Cohaesibacter gelatinilyticus: one gene and its partner. The protein of the gene in region 1 interacts with the protein of each later gene in a pairwise test. Links are inferred from orthologs where the notes say so. Each region holds a gene or a part of one and is shown on either strand. Other genes may lie near its edges. The genes, in order: CRO57_RS08095 and CRO57_RS06805.

The links.
Region 2: the proteins of CRO57_RS08095 (region 1) and CRO57_RS06805 interact in binary tests that used the Escherichia coli proteins (3 or more experiments, as listed by UniProt). The link is inferred for Cohaesibacter gelatinilyticus from one-to-one orthologs.

The regions. Positions count from the first base shown.
Region 1 is NZ_OBEL01000001.1:1,796,873-1,809,613, reverse strand. What follows is about bases 5,582-8,391. They hold CRO57_RS08095 (TrmH family RNA methyltransferase), read right to left. Parts: upstream 7,502-8,391; coding sequence 6,662-7,501; downstream 5,582-6,661. Other genes in these bases: tuf (elongation factor Tu), read left to right, coding at 8,314-8,391; purU (formyltetrahydrofolate deformylase), read left to right, coding at 5,582-5,912. In the rest of the region: CRO57_RS08125 (sarcosine oxidase subunit beta family protein), read left to right, coding at 1-1,072; CRO57_RS08120 (sarcosine oxidase subunit delta), read left to right, coding at 1,096-1,398; CRO57_RS08115 (sarcosine oxidase subunit alpha), read left to right, coding at 1,395-4,400; CRO57_RS08110 (sarcosine oxidase subunit gamma), read left to right, coding at 4,411-5,016; more of purU, read left to right, coding at 5,040-5,581; more of tuf, read left to right, coding at 8,392-9,504; preprotein translocase subunit SecE, read left to right, coding at 9,941-10,138; transcription termination/antitermination protein NusG, read left to right, coding at 10,150-10,680; rplK (50S ribosomal protein L11), read left to right, coding at 10,783-11,211; rplA (50S ribosomal protein L1), read left to right, coding at 11,216-11,908; rplJ (50S ribosomal protein L10), read left to right, coding at 12,209-12,727. UniProt on the Escherichia coli protein: Specifically methylates the ribose of guanosine 2251 in 23S rRNA.
Region 2 is NZ_OBEL01000001.1:1,523,186-1,526,123, forward strand. It holds CRO57_RS06805 (NAD(P)H-hydrate dehydratase), read right to left. Parts: upstream 2,288-2,938; coding sequence 713-2,287; downstream 1-712. Other genes in the region: tig (trigger factor), read right to left, coding at 1-254; CRO57_RS06815 (P-II family nitrogen regulator), read left to right, coding at 2,707-2,938. UniProt on the Escherichia coli protein: Bifunctional enzyme that catalyzes the epimerization of the S- and R-forms of NAD(P)HX and the dehydration of the S-form of NAD(P)HX at the expense of ADP, which is converted to AMP.

The DNA of each region.
Region 1 (12,741 bases):
CGTGATCGAAAAAGGTTGGTTGGGCGGTGGCAACACCGGACGCAACACCACCATCATTCGGTCCAATTATCTCTATGATGAAAGTGCGGGTCTGTATGATCATGCCGTGGATCTATGGGATGGGCTGAGCCAGGAGCTGAACTACAACGTCATGTTTTCTCAACGCGGCGTCATGATGCTGGCTCATAACGTTCATGATGTTCAGAGCTTCAAGCGTCATATCCATGCGAACCGTCTCAACGGCGTTGACAACAAATGGATCAGCCCGGAAGAAGCCAAGGCCATCTGCCCTCCGCTGGATATCTCACCAACAGCTCGTTATCCCGTGATGGGAGCTGCGTTTCAGCAGCGTGCGGGGACAGCCCGCCATGATGCTGTAGCTTGGGGATATGCCCGTGCAGCGGCAGCACGCGGTGTCGATATCATTCAGAATTGCCCTGTTCTTTCGATTAGACGAGGAGCTGACGGAGCTGTTGAAGGTGTCGAGACGGGCAAGGGCTTTATCAAGGCCAAAAAAGTTGCTGTTTCTGCTGCGGGTAACACTTCCGTTGTCATGCAGACCGCAGATGTTCAGCTGCCTTTGGAAAGTTTCCCACTGCAAGCTCTGGTCTCCGAGCCGGTCAAACCGATCATGCCGTGCGTTGTGATGTCGAACAGCGTGCATGCCTATATCAGCCAGTCGGACAAAGGAGAGCTGGTGATTGGCTCGGGTACTGATCAATATATCTCCTACTCGCAACGCGGTGGATTGCCTCTGATTGAGCATACGGTTGCTGCCATCTGTGAGATTTTCCCGATTTTCCGTCGCATGCGGATGCTTCGCAAATGGGGCGGGATCGTGGACGTAACCCCGGACCGCTCGGCCATTTTGGGCAAGACACCGGTAAAGGGTCTTTATGTCAATTGTGGTTGGGGGACTGGCGGCTTCAAGGCAACGCCCGGTGCAGCCCATGTCCTGGCCCACACAGTTGCCAAGGACGAACCGCACCCCATCAATGCCCCATTCACTCTTGAGCGCTTCCAGACCGGCCGGCTGATTGATGAAGCTGCCGCCGCCGCTGTTGCCCATTGATCTGGCGATAAGGAGATCCCGACATGTTGATGATCCGTTGCCCTCATTGTGAGGAAACCCTGCCGGAGCTGGAATTTGCCTATGCAGGAGAAGCCCATATTGATCGACCGGTAAGGCCGGAAGAGTTGAGTGACGAGGAATGGCGCAATTTTCTGTTCATTCGCACCAATGAGCGAGGCCTGCATTTCGAACGTTGGCGCCATATCCATGGCTGTGCCCGTTTCTTCAATGCCGTTCGCGACACGGTCAGCGATCAGTTCCTGACCACCTACAAAAGCGGCACGCCTCGCCCGACGGAAGATGAGTTGAAAGAGTTGGCAAAATGAGCAGCTATCGTATTTCCGGCAAAGGCCGTGTGAATCAATCCAAACCGGTGACTTTCACCTTTGATGGCAAATCCTATCGAGGATTTGAAGGTGACACCGTTGCGTCTGCTTTGCTTGCCAATGGTGTCCACCTGATGGGGCGGTCCTTCAAATATCACCGACCTCGTGGAGTGCTGACCGCTGGCTCTGAAGAACCCAATGCGCTGATAGGTACACAGCGCCCAGGGGCAGATAACAGCCGTTTCGAACCCAACACTCGCGCCACTACGCAAGAAATTTATGACGGACTGATCACAACCAGTCAGAACAAGTGGCCATCGCTCAGCTTTGATATGGGAGCGATCAATGATCGTCTCTATATGCTCTTCTCGGCTGGCTTTTACTACAAAACTTTCATGTGGCCGAAGAGCTTCTGGGACAAACTCTATGAGCCTGTCATTCGGGCCTCTGCTGGACTTGGCGTCTCTCCCACGAAGGTCGATCCGGATATCTATGCATCTCGTTATTTGCATTGTGACGTATTGATCGTTGGAGCGGGTGCAGCTGGTATCGCTGCTGCGCTGCAGGTTGCCAAATCTGGGGCGGAAGTTGTTCTGGTCGATGAACAAGCCGAACTCGGTGGCTCACTTCTAAGCGAAGAGAGCATTGAGATTGATGGTGTCAGCTCATCAGCGTGGCTCAAAACCAGCCTCGATCAACTTCGCGCCATGGACAATGTTCGCCTGATGAGCCGAACCACAGCCATTGGCTATTATCATCAGAATATGGTCGCTCTCGCACAAAAGCTTACAGATCATCTGGCGGACGTTCCTGAAAATAGTCCGCGTGAGAGAATGTGGCGCGTTCGCGCAAAGCAGGTCATTCTGGCACAAGGTGCAATCGAGCGGCCATTGGTCTTTGATGGGAATGATCGCCCCGGTGTCATGCTGGCCGGTGCAGGACAGAACTATCTGAACCGTTTTGGGGTAATGGTTGGCAAGACACCGGTCTTTTTAACGTCGCATGACAGTGCCTGGTATGCTGCATTTGATTACCAAGATGCTGGTGCCAATGTGGTTGCCATTGTTGATACTCGGGTGGATATGGATGATGCGCTGCTGGATCAGGCGCGACAACGCGGCATTGAAGTGTTTCTTGGCCATACGGCGACCACTACATCAGGGCGTCTTCGGATCAAGTCTGTCTCTGTCAATCCGGTCGCCCACGGAGTTGTGGGAGCTGCTCTTGAACTTTCCTGCGATGTGCTTTTGATGTGTGGTGGTTGGACACCATCCCTGCATTTGTTCTCGCACACGAAGGGCAGCCTGAAGTGGGATGAAGAGGCGCGTGTCTTTCTTCCGGACCAAAGCAACGAAGAATGCCAGATTGCTGGTGCCTGCCGTGGGCTATGGGGTATTTCTTCCGCTCTGGAAGATGGTGCCAAAGCAGGACTGGAAGCAATCACGGCTTTGGACTTGTCCGGCGAGGACGTTACTTATTCTGTTGGCAATGATCGCGCTGGAACTGGTGAGACACATCGGGAATTGCCTACAAACGGCAATCCTGGCAAAGCCAAGGCTTTCATCGATTTCCAGAATGATGTGACGGCCAAGGACATTCGTCTGGCTGTACGTGAAGGCATGCATTCGATTGAACATGTCAAACGGTACACCACAAACGGCATGGCGACCGATCAGGGCAAAATGTCCAATATGAATGGATTGGAAATTGCGGCCGACGCTGTGGGCAAGGAAGTGCCGAAAGTGGGACTGACCACATTCCGGCCTCCCTATACCCCAACGACATTTGGTGTATTTGCCGGTTATCACAAAGATGGTCAATTCGAGCTGACACGTAAAACACCAATCGATAGTTGGGCCGAGAAAAACGGCGCGGCTTTCGAGCCTGTCTCGCAATGGCGCAGGGCTTGGTATTTCCCAAAATCTGGTGAAGACATGCGCAAGGCTGTGGCGCGTGAGTGTGCTGCAACACGCAAGTCAGTTGGCATGTTTGATGCGTCTACCCTTGGCAAAATTGAAGTGGTTGGGCCTGATGCGGTTGAGTTCATGAACCGCATGTATACCAACCCATGGACCAAACTTGCTCCTGGGCGTTGCCGTTATGGTGTTCTGTTAGGGGAAGATGGGTTCATTCTGGATGATGGTGTCATTGGCCGCCTGAGCGAGGACAAGTTCCATATCACCACGACAACGGGCGGTGCTGCCCGTGTCCTGAATATGATGGAAGACTATCTGCAAACCGAGTGGCCAGACTTGCAGGTTTGGTTGACCTCTACCACGGAACAATGGGCAACCATCGCCTTGAATGGTCCAAATGCTCGCAAGCTATTGGAACCGTTTGTGGAGGGGCAGGATATGAGCGATGAAGCTTTGCCTCATATGTCGGTGGCTGAATGCAAAGTTGCTGGCTTTCCTGCGCGCTTGTTCCGTCTGTCCTTTACCGGTGAGCTTGGTTTTGAAATCAATGTACCGGCTCGTCATGGATTGGAGCTTTGGTCTAAACTCTATGAAGCCGGAAAGGCCTACGATATCTGTCCTTATGGTACCGAGACCATGCATGTGTTGCGAGCCGAGAAGGGCTATATCATTGTTGGTCAGGATACGGACGGTACAGTTACGCCTTATGATGCAGGGCTTGGATGGGCAGTTGCCAAGAAGAAACCGGATTTCGTGGGCATGCGCTCTCTGAAACGCCCTGATCTCGTTGCCGAAGGGCGAAAGCAATTGGTTGGCCTGAAAACCAAAGATCCCAAGATTGTGCTCGAAGAGGGTGCGCAAATTGTCAATGATCCGCACCAGTCATTGCCGATGAAAATGGTGGGGCATGTGACGTCTTCCTATTGGAGTGAAGTGCTTGGGCAATCTATTGCCATGGCCCTCATTGAGGGGGGGCAATCTAGAATGGGTGAGACAATCTATATCCCGATGGCTGAGTGTGTATTGGAAGCAGAGATTTGCTCCAGTGTATTTTATGATCCAGCAGGCGACCGGTTGAAGGTTTGAAGGTGAAGTGATGACTAGTTCAATGGAAATGACGCTGAATTTGCCCCAAGCGATTGGCTCTCAAGTAATTAGTGATATGAGTGGTCCGGTTTCCATCAAATTGCAGGAACCGAAGGCGCGTTTAAATCTGCGTATTGCTCAACAAAAACTGTCTGAAGCCTCCAAAGCGTTCGGGTTGGAAATTCCTTCCAAAATCCATGGATATGCTGAAGAGGGAAATCGCTCCGCCTTATGTCTTGGACCAGACGAGTGGATTTTATCCGCCTCAGAGGATGCCAAGGATGACATTGTTGCGGCATTTGCAGATCTATATTCAAGCTGCCCACACAGTTTGACCGATATATCAGATCGTCAGATGAGTATTTCGCTGAGTGGAGAGCAGGCGGCTGAATTGCTGAGCGTTGGATGTCCTCGTGATCTGGGTTTGCTCGCAGTTGGGTCTGGTACCCGTACGATCTTTGACGGTGTTGAGATTACTTTGCTGCGTCTTGAGCAAGATCGATTTGAAATGGAGGTCTGGCGTTCGTTTCTTCCTCACATGTGGGCGTTGCTGCATATCGGCAATCAAGAGCTTGCCAGCGATCAAAAACGTGCCTTGCTTGAAAAACAACAATAACCAGCTTGCTTCGTATGAGAGAAATGATGACGCATATCCTGAGAATGAAATGTGAGGACCAGGCCGGGATTGTTTCCGGTCTTGGACAGGTTCTGGATCGATTTGGATGTAATATTGGCCAGAGTTTTCAGTTTTTGCAGCCCGCTTCCATCAGGGAAGATGATGTGGCTGAAATCTTTTTCCTGCGTCTTGAATTTACCTGCACTGAGCAGACCGATTGGTCCGAACTCGAACAAGAGCTTGAAGCTCTTCGATCTTGCTTTGATGCAGACTTATCAGTTCGCGAAAGTGGCAGGGCGGTGCCCACCATCTTGATGGTTTCGAAGTTCGACCACTGTCTGATTGATATTCTATATCGTGTTCAAACCGGTAAACTGCCGCTTGATATTGTTGCCGTTGTCTCAAACCATGCTCATAGCCGGGCGGATGTAGAACGTCTTGGTATTCCCTATTATCTGTGGCCTGTAACCAAAGAGAACAAACAGGAGCAGGAGCAAAAGCTTGAGGAATTGATCGAGCGTTCAGGTGCGGAACTGGTTGTCTTGGCTCGCTACATGCAAATCTTGTCTGACGAATTCAGTTCACGTCATTTTGGTAAGATCATCAATATTCATCATTCTTTCCTGCCAGCTTTCAAAGGCGCCATGCCTTATAAGCGCGCGTGGGAGAGGGGGGTGAAACATATTGGAGCGACAGCCCATTATGTGACCCCAAATCTTGATGAAGGCCCCATCATTGAACAGGACACTGAGCGTGTGAGCCATTCAGATAGTGCTTCTGATCTGGTTCGTCTGGGTGGTGATGTGGAAGCCCGTGTGCTTTCAAAAGCATTGCGTCTTCATATTGAAGGACGTGTCTTTATCAATGGAAATAGAACCATTGTATTCAAGGGCTAGCGGATTTGCATAGGGGTGATCAGAGACAATAGCTGTCTTGCTTCATAGTGAGGATTCGGGTGTCGGTAACGATATGTGATTGCTAGCGGCGTTTTTTGATGTGAACTGATGTCTCAATATTAGTCGATGTTTGAATTTATTCTCTACAAGATACCGCAGGTATGTTTCTGACGATGATTCAGGTAAGCTTTGAAATAATGAGAAAATCACGGCCTGATCATGGACCGGTTTCTGCCATTCTTGAGACCCAAGTCTCATATGAGACGTGAGACACCTTTATTTGGTGTCTTACAATGTCTCATGAAAAGCCTAGGGAATTTCTGGCAATTCACACGTTATTTGGAAAACCCCTGATATCGCCTTGACATAGCGGCCCTACGAAATTATCAACTCACCTCAACGCCGGTATAGCTCAGTTGGTAGAGCACCTGATTTGTAATCAGGGGGTCGGGAGTTCAAGTCTCTCTGCCGGCACCACTTTTCTTTGCGCTTTGCCGCCCACCAACCCAAAGCGCTGGGTTTGGTTCGAGATTCCTTCTCTTACCTGTACCACTTGTTTTTCCTTAAAATCGGATTTGTTGAGTTTTTGTCAGGCTTTTCTATCGGGCTTATTGTGTGAGCTACGGCTGGCTTTTTTCAATATGTAATTTCTCAAGTTGCATATCTATGCCTTGAGTGATAATTCTTCAGATCGAAAAAAGGCCCTCCCAGGGGCCTTTCTTGCTTGGAATGTTTTATCTTTGTCTGCATCAGGAAATGATGCTTTGTCGTCTTAGATGGCACCCATAAAGTGTCATGGCAACGGCATTGGAGACATTGAGGCTCTTGATCGGGCCTGGCATATCCAGCCGTGCCAGCTCAGCGCATTTCTCACGGGTCAGGCGGCGCAATCCCTTGCCTTCAGAGCCGAATATCAATGCCAGTTTCTGATCTGGTACTGTTTTCTGCATGATTTCTTCAAATGGTGCACTTTCCTCAGAATCAAATCCAATGGTGTGGAAGCCGATATCTGCAATTTCGTCCAAAGCACGGGCTAGATTTGGAACTGTCACCATAGTGATCATGTCCAGGCCACCGGAAGCGGTTTTTGCCATGATCCCGGATTCTTCCGGGCTGTGGCGACCGGTCATGATGAGTGCATCTGCACCCAGTGCCACACTGGAGCGAATGATGGCGCCCACATTGTGGGGGTCGGTGATCTGGTCGAGGATAACAACCAACTTGGCATCTTCCAGATCGGAGATGGCAGCTGATTCCAGCTGACCTGCAGTCAGATAAAGTCCCTGATGAACCGCGCCCTTGGCATGTTGATCGATATCTTTGGGATTCGCTGTTTCAATAATTCCATCAAGACGTGCGGGATTGCCGCCTAGAGATTGGATTTCCTGTCGCAGTTTGGCTTCCGCGTTTGTGGTTGCCAGAAGTTTGTGCAATGGGCGCTGGGGGTTGGAAGCTGCGGCAGCGACGGCGTGAATGCCGAATAGATGCACAAAGTCATCATTGGCTCGCCGGGAGTTACGGCGCTTGTTGGCAGAGTTGGCCTCCATCTGACGGTTGCGTTTGGCTTTTTGTGAGCGGTTCTTTGTCATTGTGGAGCCTTCTATATGCGTGGCCTGATTTGGCGTGCTCGCGTGTTTCGATGAGTTTGCGCCGGGTTATATCCGATTGCAAGCACATGGCAAGCTATTGCTGACCGGTATCAATCTGATGGGATGTTTTTCGAAGCCGGTGAGGTGAGATAATGACTTTTTTGCTCCCTGATCCTGGGTCGGTTTATGGTGTGATATGATGCATTTATGTGAGGTGTGAATTTTTCCCCATTTTTTGCGAAGCCCCTGAAAGCGGCGGAAATTTGCGCCTTTGAAGTCTGTGGGAGAGGGGTGTTGGAGGCTCCGGGCTGTTGATATTGAAGATTACGCACAGAAACTGAGATTGGGTAGTTGACTTCGTGGGCCGGGTTTTGCATAAACCGCCTCACGAACTGACCGCGACTTGGCGGGCTTTTCGAGACCAACCTGTTCGCAGGGACAGGATGGCGAAGAATTTGGAGGAGTGTCCGAGTGGTTAAAGGAGACGGACTGTAAATCCGTTCGCTTAGCGTACGCTGGTTCGAATCCAGCCTCCTCCACCATTTCTTCGCTGTACGTCTCGCGCGGGTGTAGCTCAATGGTAGAGCAACAGCCTTCCAAGCTGATGACGAGGGTTCGATTCCCTTCACCCGCTCCACCTCTTAAGTTTACACTCTCCCTTACAGTTTGGTCCCGAGCCTCCAGCTCAGGTCTTTTTGTGTTAACCGGGTTTGTATCTCGTTTTGAGTAGCAGACCTTTTGGCGCCTAAAGCGAGCTGAGACCTTGTAGATATCAAAGTGTTTTCAGCCCCTGATGATGAGAGCTATTTCCTATGGCTAAGGAAAAGTTTGAACGTAATAAGCCGCATGTAAACATCGGCACGATTGGTCACGTTGACCATGGTAAAACCACCCTGACCGCAGCTATCACCATGACCCTTGCTGAAAAGGGCGGTGCTGAGGCTAAGGCTTATGATGAGATTGACGGTGCGCCAGAAGAGAAAGCTCGCGGCATCACGATCTCTACTGCTCACGTTGAGTATGAGACAGAGAACCGTCACTATGCTCACGTTGACTGCCCAGGTCACGCTGACTATGTGAAGAACATGATCACCGGTGCTGCTCAGATGGACGGTGCTATCCTGGTTTGTTCTGCAGCTGACGGCCCAATGCCACAGACGCGTGAGCACATCCTGCTTGCCCGTCAGGTTGGTGTTCCTGCTCTGGTAGTGTTCCTGAACAAAGTTGATCAGGTTGATGACGAAGAGCTGCTTGAGCTTGTTGAAATGGAAGTTCGCGAACTGCTGGATTCTTACGAGTTCCCAGGCGACGATATTCCTATCGTAAAAGGTTCTGCTCTTGCTGCTGTTGAGAACCGTGACGCTGCAATCGGCCGTGAAGCAATCATGGAACTGATGGCTGCTGTTGACGATTATATCCCAACTCCAGAGCGTCCAAAGGATCTGCCATTCCTGCTGCCTATCGAAGATGTATTCTCCATCTCTGGTCGTGGTACTGTGGTAACCGGTCGTGTTGAGCGTGGCGTGATCAATGTTGGTGACGAGATTGAGATCGTCGGTATCAAAGACACCCAGAAAACCACCTGTACCGGTGTTGAAATGTTCCGCAAGCTGCTTGATAGCGGTGAAGCTGGTGACAATGTTGGTGTTCTCCTGCGTGGTACCAAGCGTGAAGATGTCGAGCGTGGCCAGGTTCTGTGTGCACCAGCTTCCGTTACTCCACACACCAAGTTCAAAGCAGAAGCTTACATCCTGACGAAAGAAGAAGGCGGTCGTCATACTCCGTTCTTCACCAACTATCGTCCACAATTCTATTTCCGTACCACTGACGTGACGGGTGTTGTTACCCTGAACGAAGGTACCGAGATGGTTATGCCTGGCGATAACGTCGAGATGAATGTTGAGCTGATCGTGCCAATCGCTATGGAAGAAAAGCTGCGCTTCGCTATCCGCGAAGGTGGCCGTACCGTAGGTGCCGGCATCGTCGGTTCTATCGTCGAGTAAGAGATTTCATCTTTACTTGAGATATGTCTTTAAGAAGCCCCTGCAAGCTATTGCTTTCAGGGGTTTTTTGATTCTCATAATTTTGATGAAATAAGGTGATACGGATGGATATCGAAGGTTGGTTTTGTGGATGGAGTCACAATTCATGAAGTTTTGATGATCCCTTGTTGATTTTTTTGTATTTCGTCATCTTTTCGCTTGCAGTTGTCTGTGAACTCCAATAGTTAGTCTCCAACTTGGTTTTCACTAAGTTTTGCGAAGTAGGGGTGTAGCTCAGCTGGTAGAGCATCGGTCTCCAAAACCGAGGGTCGGGGGTTCGAGTCCCTCCGCCCCTGCCATTTCGCACTTGATCTTGCATGGCAAGATATTATATGTAGTGAGAATCTTATGAACGCGCGAAATTCTGTTTCGCGCGTTATTATATGTGAGCGGTTCCATGGCAAAGACCAACCCATTTGATTTTCTGCAGCAGGTTAAATCTGAAGCATCGAAGGTAACCTGGCCTTCCCAGAAGGAGACTGGCATTACTACTGTGATGGTTTTTGTCATGGTTTTCCTGGCTTCAATCTTTTTCTTGCTGGCTGACCAGATCATGTCATTTGGCGTCAGCTTCGTGCTTGGCCTGGGAGGTTAATAGACATGGCGATTGCAAAGCGGTGGTATATCGTTCATGCCTACTCGAACTTCGAGAAGAAAGTAGCGGAGGCTATTCGTGAAAAGGCTGATCAGACCGGTCTTGGTGATCTGTTTGATGAAGTTCTTGTTCCGACCGAGAAGTTTGTAGAAGTGCGTCGTGGACGCAAGGTCGAATCTGAGCGCAAGTTTTTCCCCGGTTATGTGCTGGTGAAGATGGCAATGACAGATGACGCCTATCATTTGATCAAGAATACCCCGAAAGTCACTGGCTTTCTGGGGAATGACAACAAGCCGATGCCAATTTCCAATGCGGAAGCGGATCGCTTGTTGAATCAGGTTCAGGAAGGTGTCGAGAAACCGATGCCGACCGTCAGTTTCGAAGTTGGCGAGCAGGTTCGGGTTTCCGATGGGCCGTTTGCTTCGTTCAATGGGCTTGTCGAGGAAGTGGACGAAGAGCGTGCGCGCCTCAAGGTTACCGTATCGATCTTTGGTCGTGCGACACCAGTCGAGCTTGAATATAATCAGGTTGAAAAACTCTGATCATAACAGGTGCGGGAGATTTGGTTCGTTTGCCGAACGAGCCGTCCGACCGCGCCCTTTCTCATGTCTATCTGAAGGTGCTTTGCGCCGAGGGAAAGAAAAATGGCAAAAAAGATTCAAGGTTACCTGAAACTTCAGGTTCCTGCAGGGGCTGCTAATCCATCCCCTCCAATTGGTCCTGCTCTTGGTCAGCGCGGCCTGAATATCATGGAATTCTGTAAGGCGTTTAACGCCAAGACGCAGGAAATGGAAAAAAATGCGCCGGTTCCGGTGATTATTACCATTTACCAGGACAAGTCTTTCACTTTTGAAATGAAGACACCTCCGGCGTCTTTCTTTCTGAAAAAAGCTGCCAAGCTGCCTAAGGGCTCTGGTGCGCCTGGTCGTGATGTGGCGGGTTCCGTGACCAAGGATCAGGTTCGTGAAATTGCTGAGCAGAAGATGAAAGATCTCAATGCCAACGACATCGAAGCCGCGATGTTGATGATTGAGGGTTCTGCCCGTTCCATGGGCCTCGAGGTGGTAGGATAATCCAATGGCTAATGTAGGAAAACGTATCCGCGCTGCTCGTGAAAAAGTTGATGCAAACAAGGTTTATTCCGTTGAAGAAGCTGTGAAGCTGGTCAAGGGTGCTGCATCTGCCAAATTCGATGAGACCGTAGAAATCTCCCTGAACCTCGGTGTTGACCCGCGTCATGCGGACCAGATGGTTCGTGGTGTATGTCAGCTGCCTGCGGGCTCTGGTAAAAATGTTCGTGTTGCTGTTTTTGCACGTGGCGATAAGGCTGAAGAAGCTAAAGCTGCAGGTGCAGAGATTGTTGGTGCAGAAGATCTGTTGGCAGTTGTTCAGGGCGGTACCATCGATTTTGATCGTTGTATTGCATCTCCTGACATGATGCCTCTGGTTGGTCGTCTGGGTAAAGTTCTTGGCCCACGTGGCATGATGCCAAATCCAAAGGTTGGTACCGTTACTCCTGATGTTGCTGGTGCTGTCAAGGCGGCTAAAGGTGGCTCCGTTGAGTTTCGTGTCGAGAAGGCCGGTATCATCCATGGTGGCGTTGGTAAAGTGAGCTTTGAAGAAGCTGCGTTGGTTGACAACGTCAAGGCATTTATTGCTGCTGTTACCAAGGCCAAGCCATCAGGTGCCAAAGGCACTTACATGGAGCGTATGAGCCTGTCCTCCACAATGGGGCCAGGTGTGCGCGTAGATCTTGCTTCTATCGACTAAGTCGATTAGAAGTCTAACGTGATTCCTCCCGATTCTTGTCGGGAGGATTTCTGGCGTTTGCCAGAAACCTGTCCAAGACTGCGGGAGTCGCAAGACTTAATCGCCCGCACAGATGGGGGTGAATCAGATGAACAAGGTTACTTGTTGTTTGGTTCGAGCCTACAGCTTGCTTGCCCTTGAGGCGGCAAGGAGGACAGGTCCCTTCGTGCCAGATCTTCTTGCTGTTTCAGTGTGAAGGGCTGGTAAGTGTAACTCTATCCCGCGAGGTTCGCCTCAAAGGGTAGTAACTGGAGAGAAGGCATGGATAGAGCGGAAAAGCAAGCGCTTGTCGCTACCCTTCATGAGGAGCTGAAAGGCTCTGAGGTTGTGGTTGTTGCTCATTATGCTGGCCTCACTGTTGCTGATATGACAGCATTTCGCGGTTCTGCCCGCGAAGCTGGCGTAAACGTACAGGTTGCCAAGAACCGTCTTGTCAAGCTCGCTCTTCAAGGCACGGATGCTGAACCAATTGCTGATCTGTTTAAAGGTCAGACTGTTATCGTCACTTCTGACGATCCGGTTTCAGCCCCGAAGGTGGCCTCTGAGTTCGCAAAGAAAAACGAAAAACTCGTTATTCTGGGCGGTGCAATGGGTTCCACCGTACTCGATACAAATGGCGTGAAAGCACTTGCTACCATGCCATCGCTTGACGAACTGCGCGGCAAAATCATTGGTGTTCTTCAGGCACCAGCGACCAAGGTTGCTCAGGTACTTCAAGCACCAGGCGGTCAGCTTGCGCGTGTATTCGGTGCATATGCCAAGAAGGACGAAGCGGCATAAGGCCGTTCTCAAAC
Region 2 (2,938 bases), 280 kb from region 1 along the record:
TTCTCACTACGCTCTTCCAAAGAGGTGCGAGTGGTCTCACCGATCAGCTCCTGCACGATATCGCCCATCAGAGCTTTCCCGTGCAGTTTGCGGACATGAGATGCTGGCACTTTGCCCGGGCGGAAACCATTGATCTGGATCTGCCCTTTGATCTCTTCAATCTTGCTCACCAGACGAGCTTCAAGATCAGAAGCAGGAACAACGACGTTCAATTCGCGTTTCAGTCCTTCGGACAGGGTTTCAGTCACCTGCATATCAATCTGCTTTCGTAGTTAGATCAAATTTCTGTACTCTTGGGGAGGTCGTGCATCGTCCTCACCCTTTCACTTGCTGATTCACCTGTCGCCCAACGAAGAGAGGCCGCCGCAGCAGCCACACTTCAATCCAGCCACCCCCGAACCAACAAAGCAAGGGAGAGATTTGGTACGGGTGGAGGGACTTGAACCCCCACGGCTCGCGCCACCAGAACCTAAATCTGGCGTGTCTACCAATTCCACCACACCCGCACATTTGGCGCCCAGCGCCAGCAAATCGAGCGGGGCCTCTATAGCAATAGCTTTTCAAAAGAGCAAAGACATTTTCTGCATTTGCCCCCAATTCCCCACACATATAAGAGAATTTGACAAAAAAGTCACCTTTTCCCCTGATTTATTGCGCTAAAAAGCCATCTCAAACCAGCAATCAAAGCAAAAAAAGCCCCCCACTTTTTCAGTTATTCTCCAAAAAGTCTGGCAAACAACATCGGCATACAATCCGGCAGGTCTTCAGATATCAACCCGGCACCAAGTATCTTGCCTGCTTCTTTGTGAAACCAGACTGCGGCACATGCTGCTTCAAAGGGAATCATGCCCTGCCCGGCGAGACCTGCTACGGTTCCAGCCAAAACATCCCCCGACCCGGCGGTTGCCAAATACGGAACACCATCAGACTGAATGACCGCAGCTCCTTCCGGACTGGCGATCACGGTATCAGCGCCCTTCAATATAATGATGGCGCCACTTCGTTTGGATGCTTCGATTGCACAAGAGAGTTTCGATCTCCCATTCTGTCCGCGCAAGCGATGGGATAGATCAGGAAAGAGCCGCGCAAACTCACCTTCATGTGGCGTCAGAATCAATTGCCCATTTTTTGCAGGTACACTGGCACCCAGCATTTCGATACCATCCATACCAAATCTGGCAACCAAGGTAAGAGCATCCGCATCCAGAACAACAACGCCATCTTGCTGAAGAGCTTCAGAGACAAGACCCGCATGTTCCTTATCCAGCCCCATACCCGGTCCGAGAAGAAGCGCATCATAATTACGCTCTGAGAGAATTTTGCTGAATGACATGAACTCTGAAATCGGCTCCACCATTACGGACGTCACTTGCGCCGCAACCACGCCAACCGCATCATGAGGCGGAGCCAACGTGACCAATCCAGTGCCAGCACGAAGAGCAGCCCGCGCGGCAAGCCTTGCCGCACCACTTGATGACACCCCTCCACTCACCACAAGACAATGACCCCGATGAAATTTGTGATCTGCCAAACGGAATGCATCCATTTGTTCTATCGGCTTTATTGCTTCTGGCAGATCAGATCGCCACAACCACGGATCATTGACCAAAGCAACAAAACCGCATTCGTCCAACACATTTGCTTCGATACCAATTTGTGCCAACTTCAGATCCCCGCAATAAGCCGAACCGGGATAAAGCAGATGACCTGGCTTGCGAGCAAAGAAAGTTACTGTCCTCTGCGCCTTCACGGCAGCTCCGCGAACCAATCCACTGGCACCCTCGACACCGCTGGGTAGATCAACCGACAACACCGGCAAGCTGCTTTCATTAAGTTTATCAACCAGCTCTGACAGCTCACCTGTTACCGGGCGATCAAGTCCTGCACCAAAAAGGGCATCGATCACAAGATCTGCATCTTGCCAAAGTCCTGAACTCAGAGGGTAAATCTCCTCCCCCCAATCATCCGCCGCAAGTCGTGCATCCCCCCTCAGCATATCCACCTCAACCGAGCAGCCAACAATCGCGCTCCAGCCTTCTTCTTCCAGTAAACGAGCAGCAACCAACCCGTCGCCACCATTATTTCCGGGGCCACAAAGTATACAGACCATACCGGAAGCCGAAGACCCGGTTTGCTCCTCGAGTAAATCCTGTGCGGCACGTGCGACCGCCTCTCCTGCTTTTTCCATAAGATCATAGCCGGGGATCCCGCCTTCAATAGTCAGACGGTCAGCTTCCGACATCTGGTCAGGGAGAAGAATTTCCAAGGGATCACGTGACAAGCTCATGCTTTCCTCCTTCAATCTGATCGAAGGCGAATAGAGACTCAATAACAGCCCAATTCATCCTGAAGAAAGGATAGCAAACAGCAGGCAACAAAATAGTATTTTGGCAGGCTGTCCACCGGCACATCGCCATACCCCAAAAGACACAGATTACGGAACAAAATTGACAATTGCACAATTTTTAGGCAATTGCTCAATTTTGCACCAGAAGCTTTCCCCATTTTGCCTGATAATTCGACCTTCTGACACTGGCTTGGGTCATAAAACTCTGCTTCTATGTGCCCGAATTGAGTTGGCATAGGCTCTGCTTAAAATTTCATCGTTTAGGATTTTTATAGTCCAGCGAGAAAAATTAGAGCCGAAGTCACAAATTACGCAAAGCAGATACCCAGTCAACGGGTATATTCGGGAGCCTGAGTGCCATGAAAAAGATCGAGGCAATCATCAAGCCCTTCAAGCTTGATGAAGTGAAGGAAGCATTGCAGGAAGTTGGCCTGCAGGGCATTACCGTCATTGAAGCCAAAGGCTTTGGGCGCCAAAAAGGCCATACCGAACTGTATCGCGGTGCGGAATATGTCGTCGACTTCCTCCCCAAGGTAAAAGTTGAAGTCATTCTGGCAGACGAGCAGGTAGATGCTGCAATTGAAGCCATTC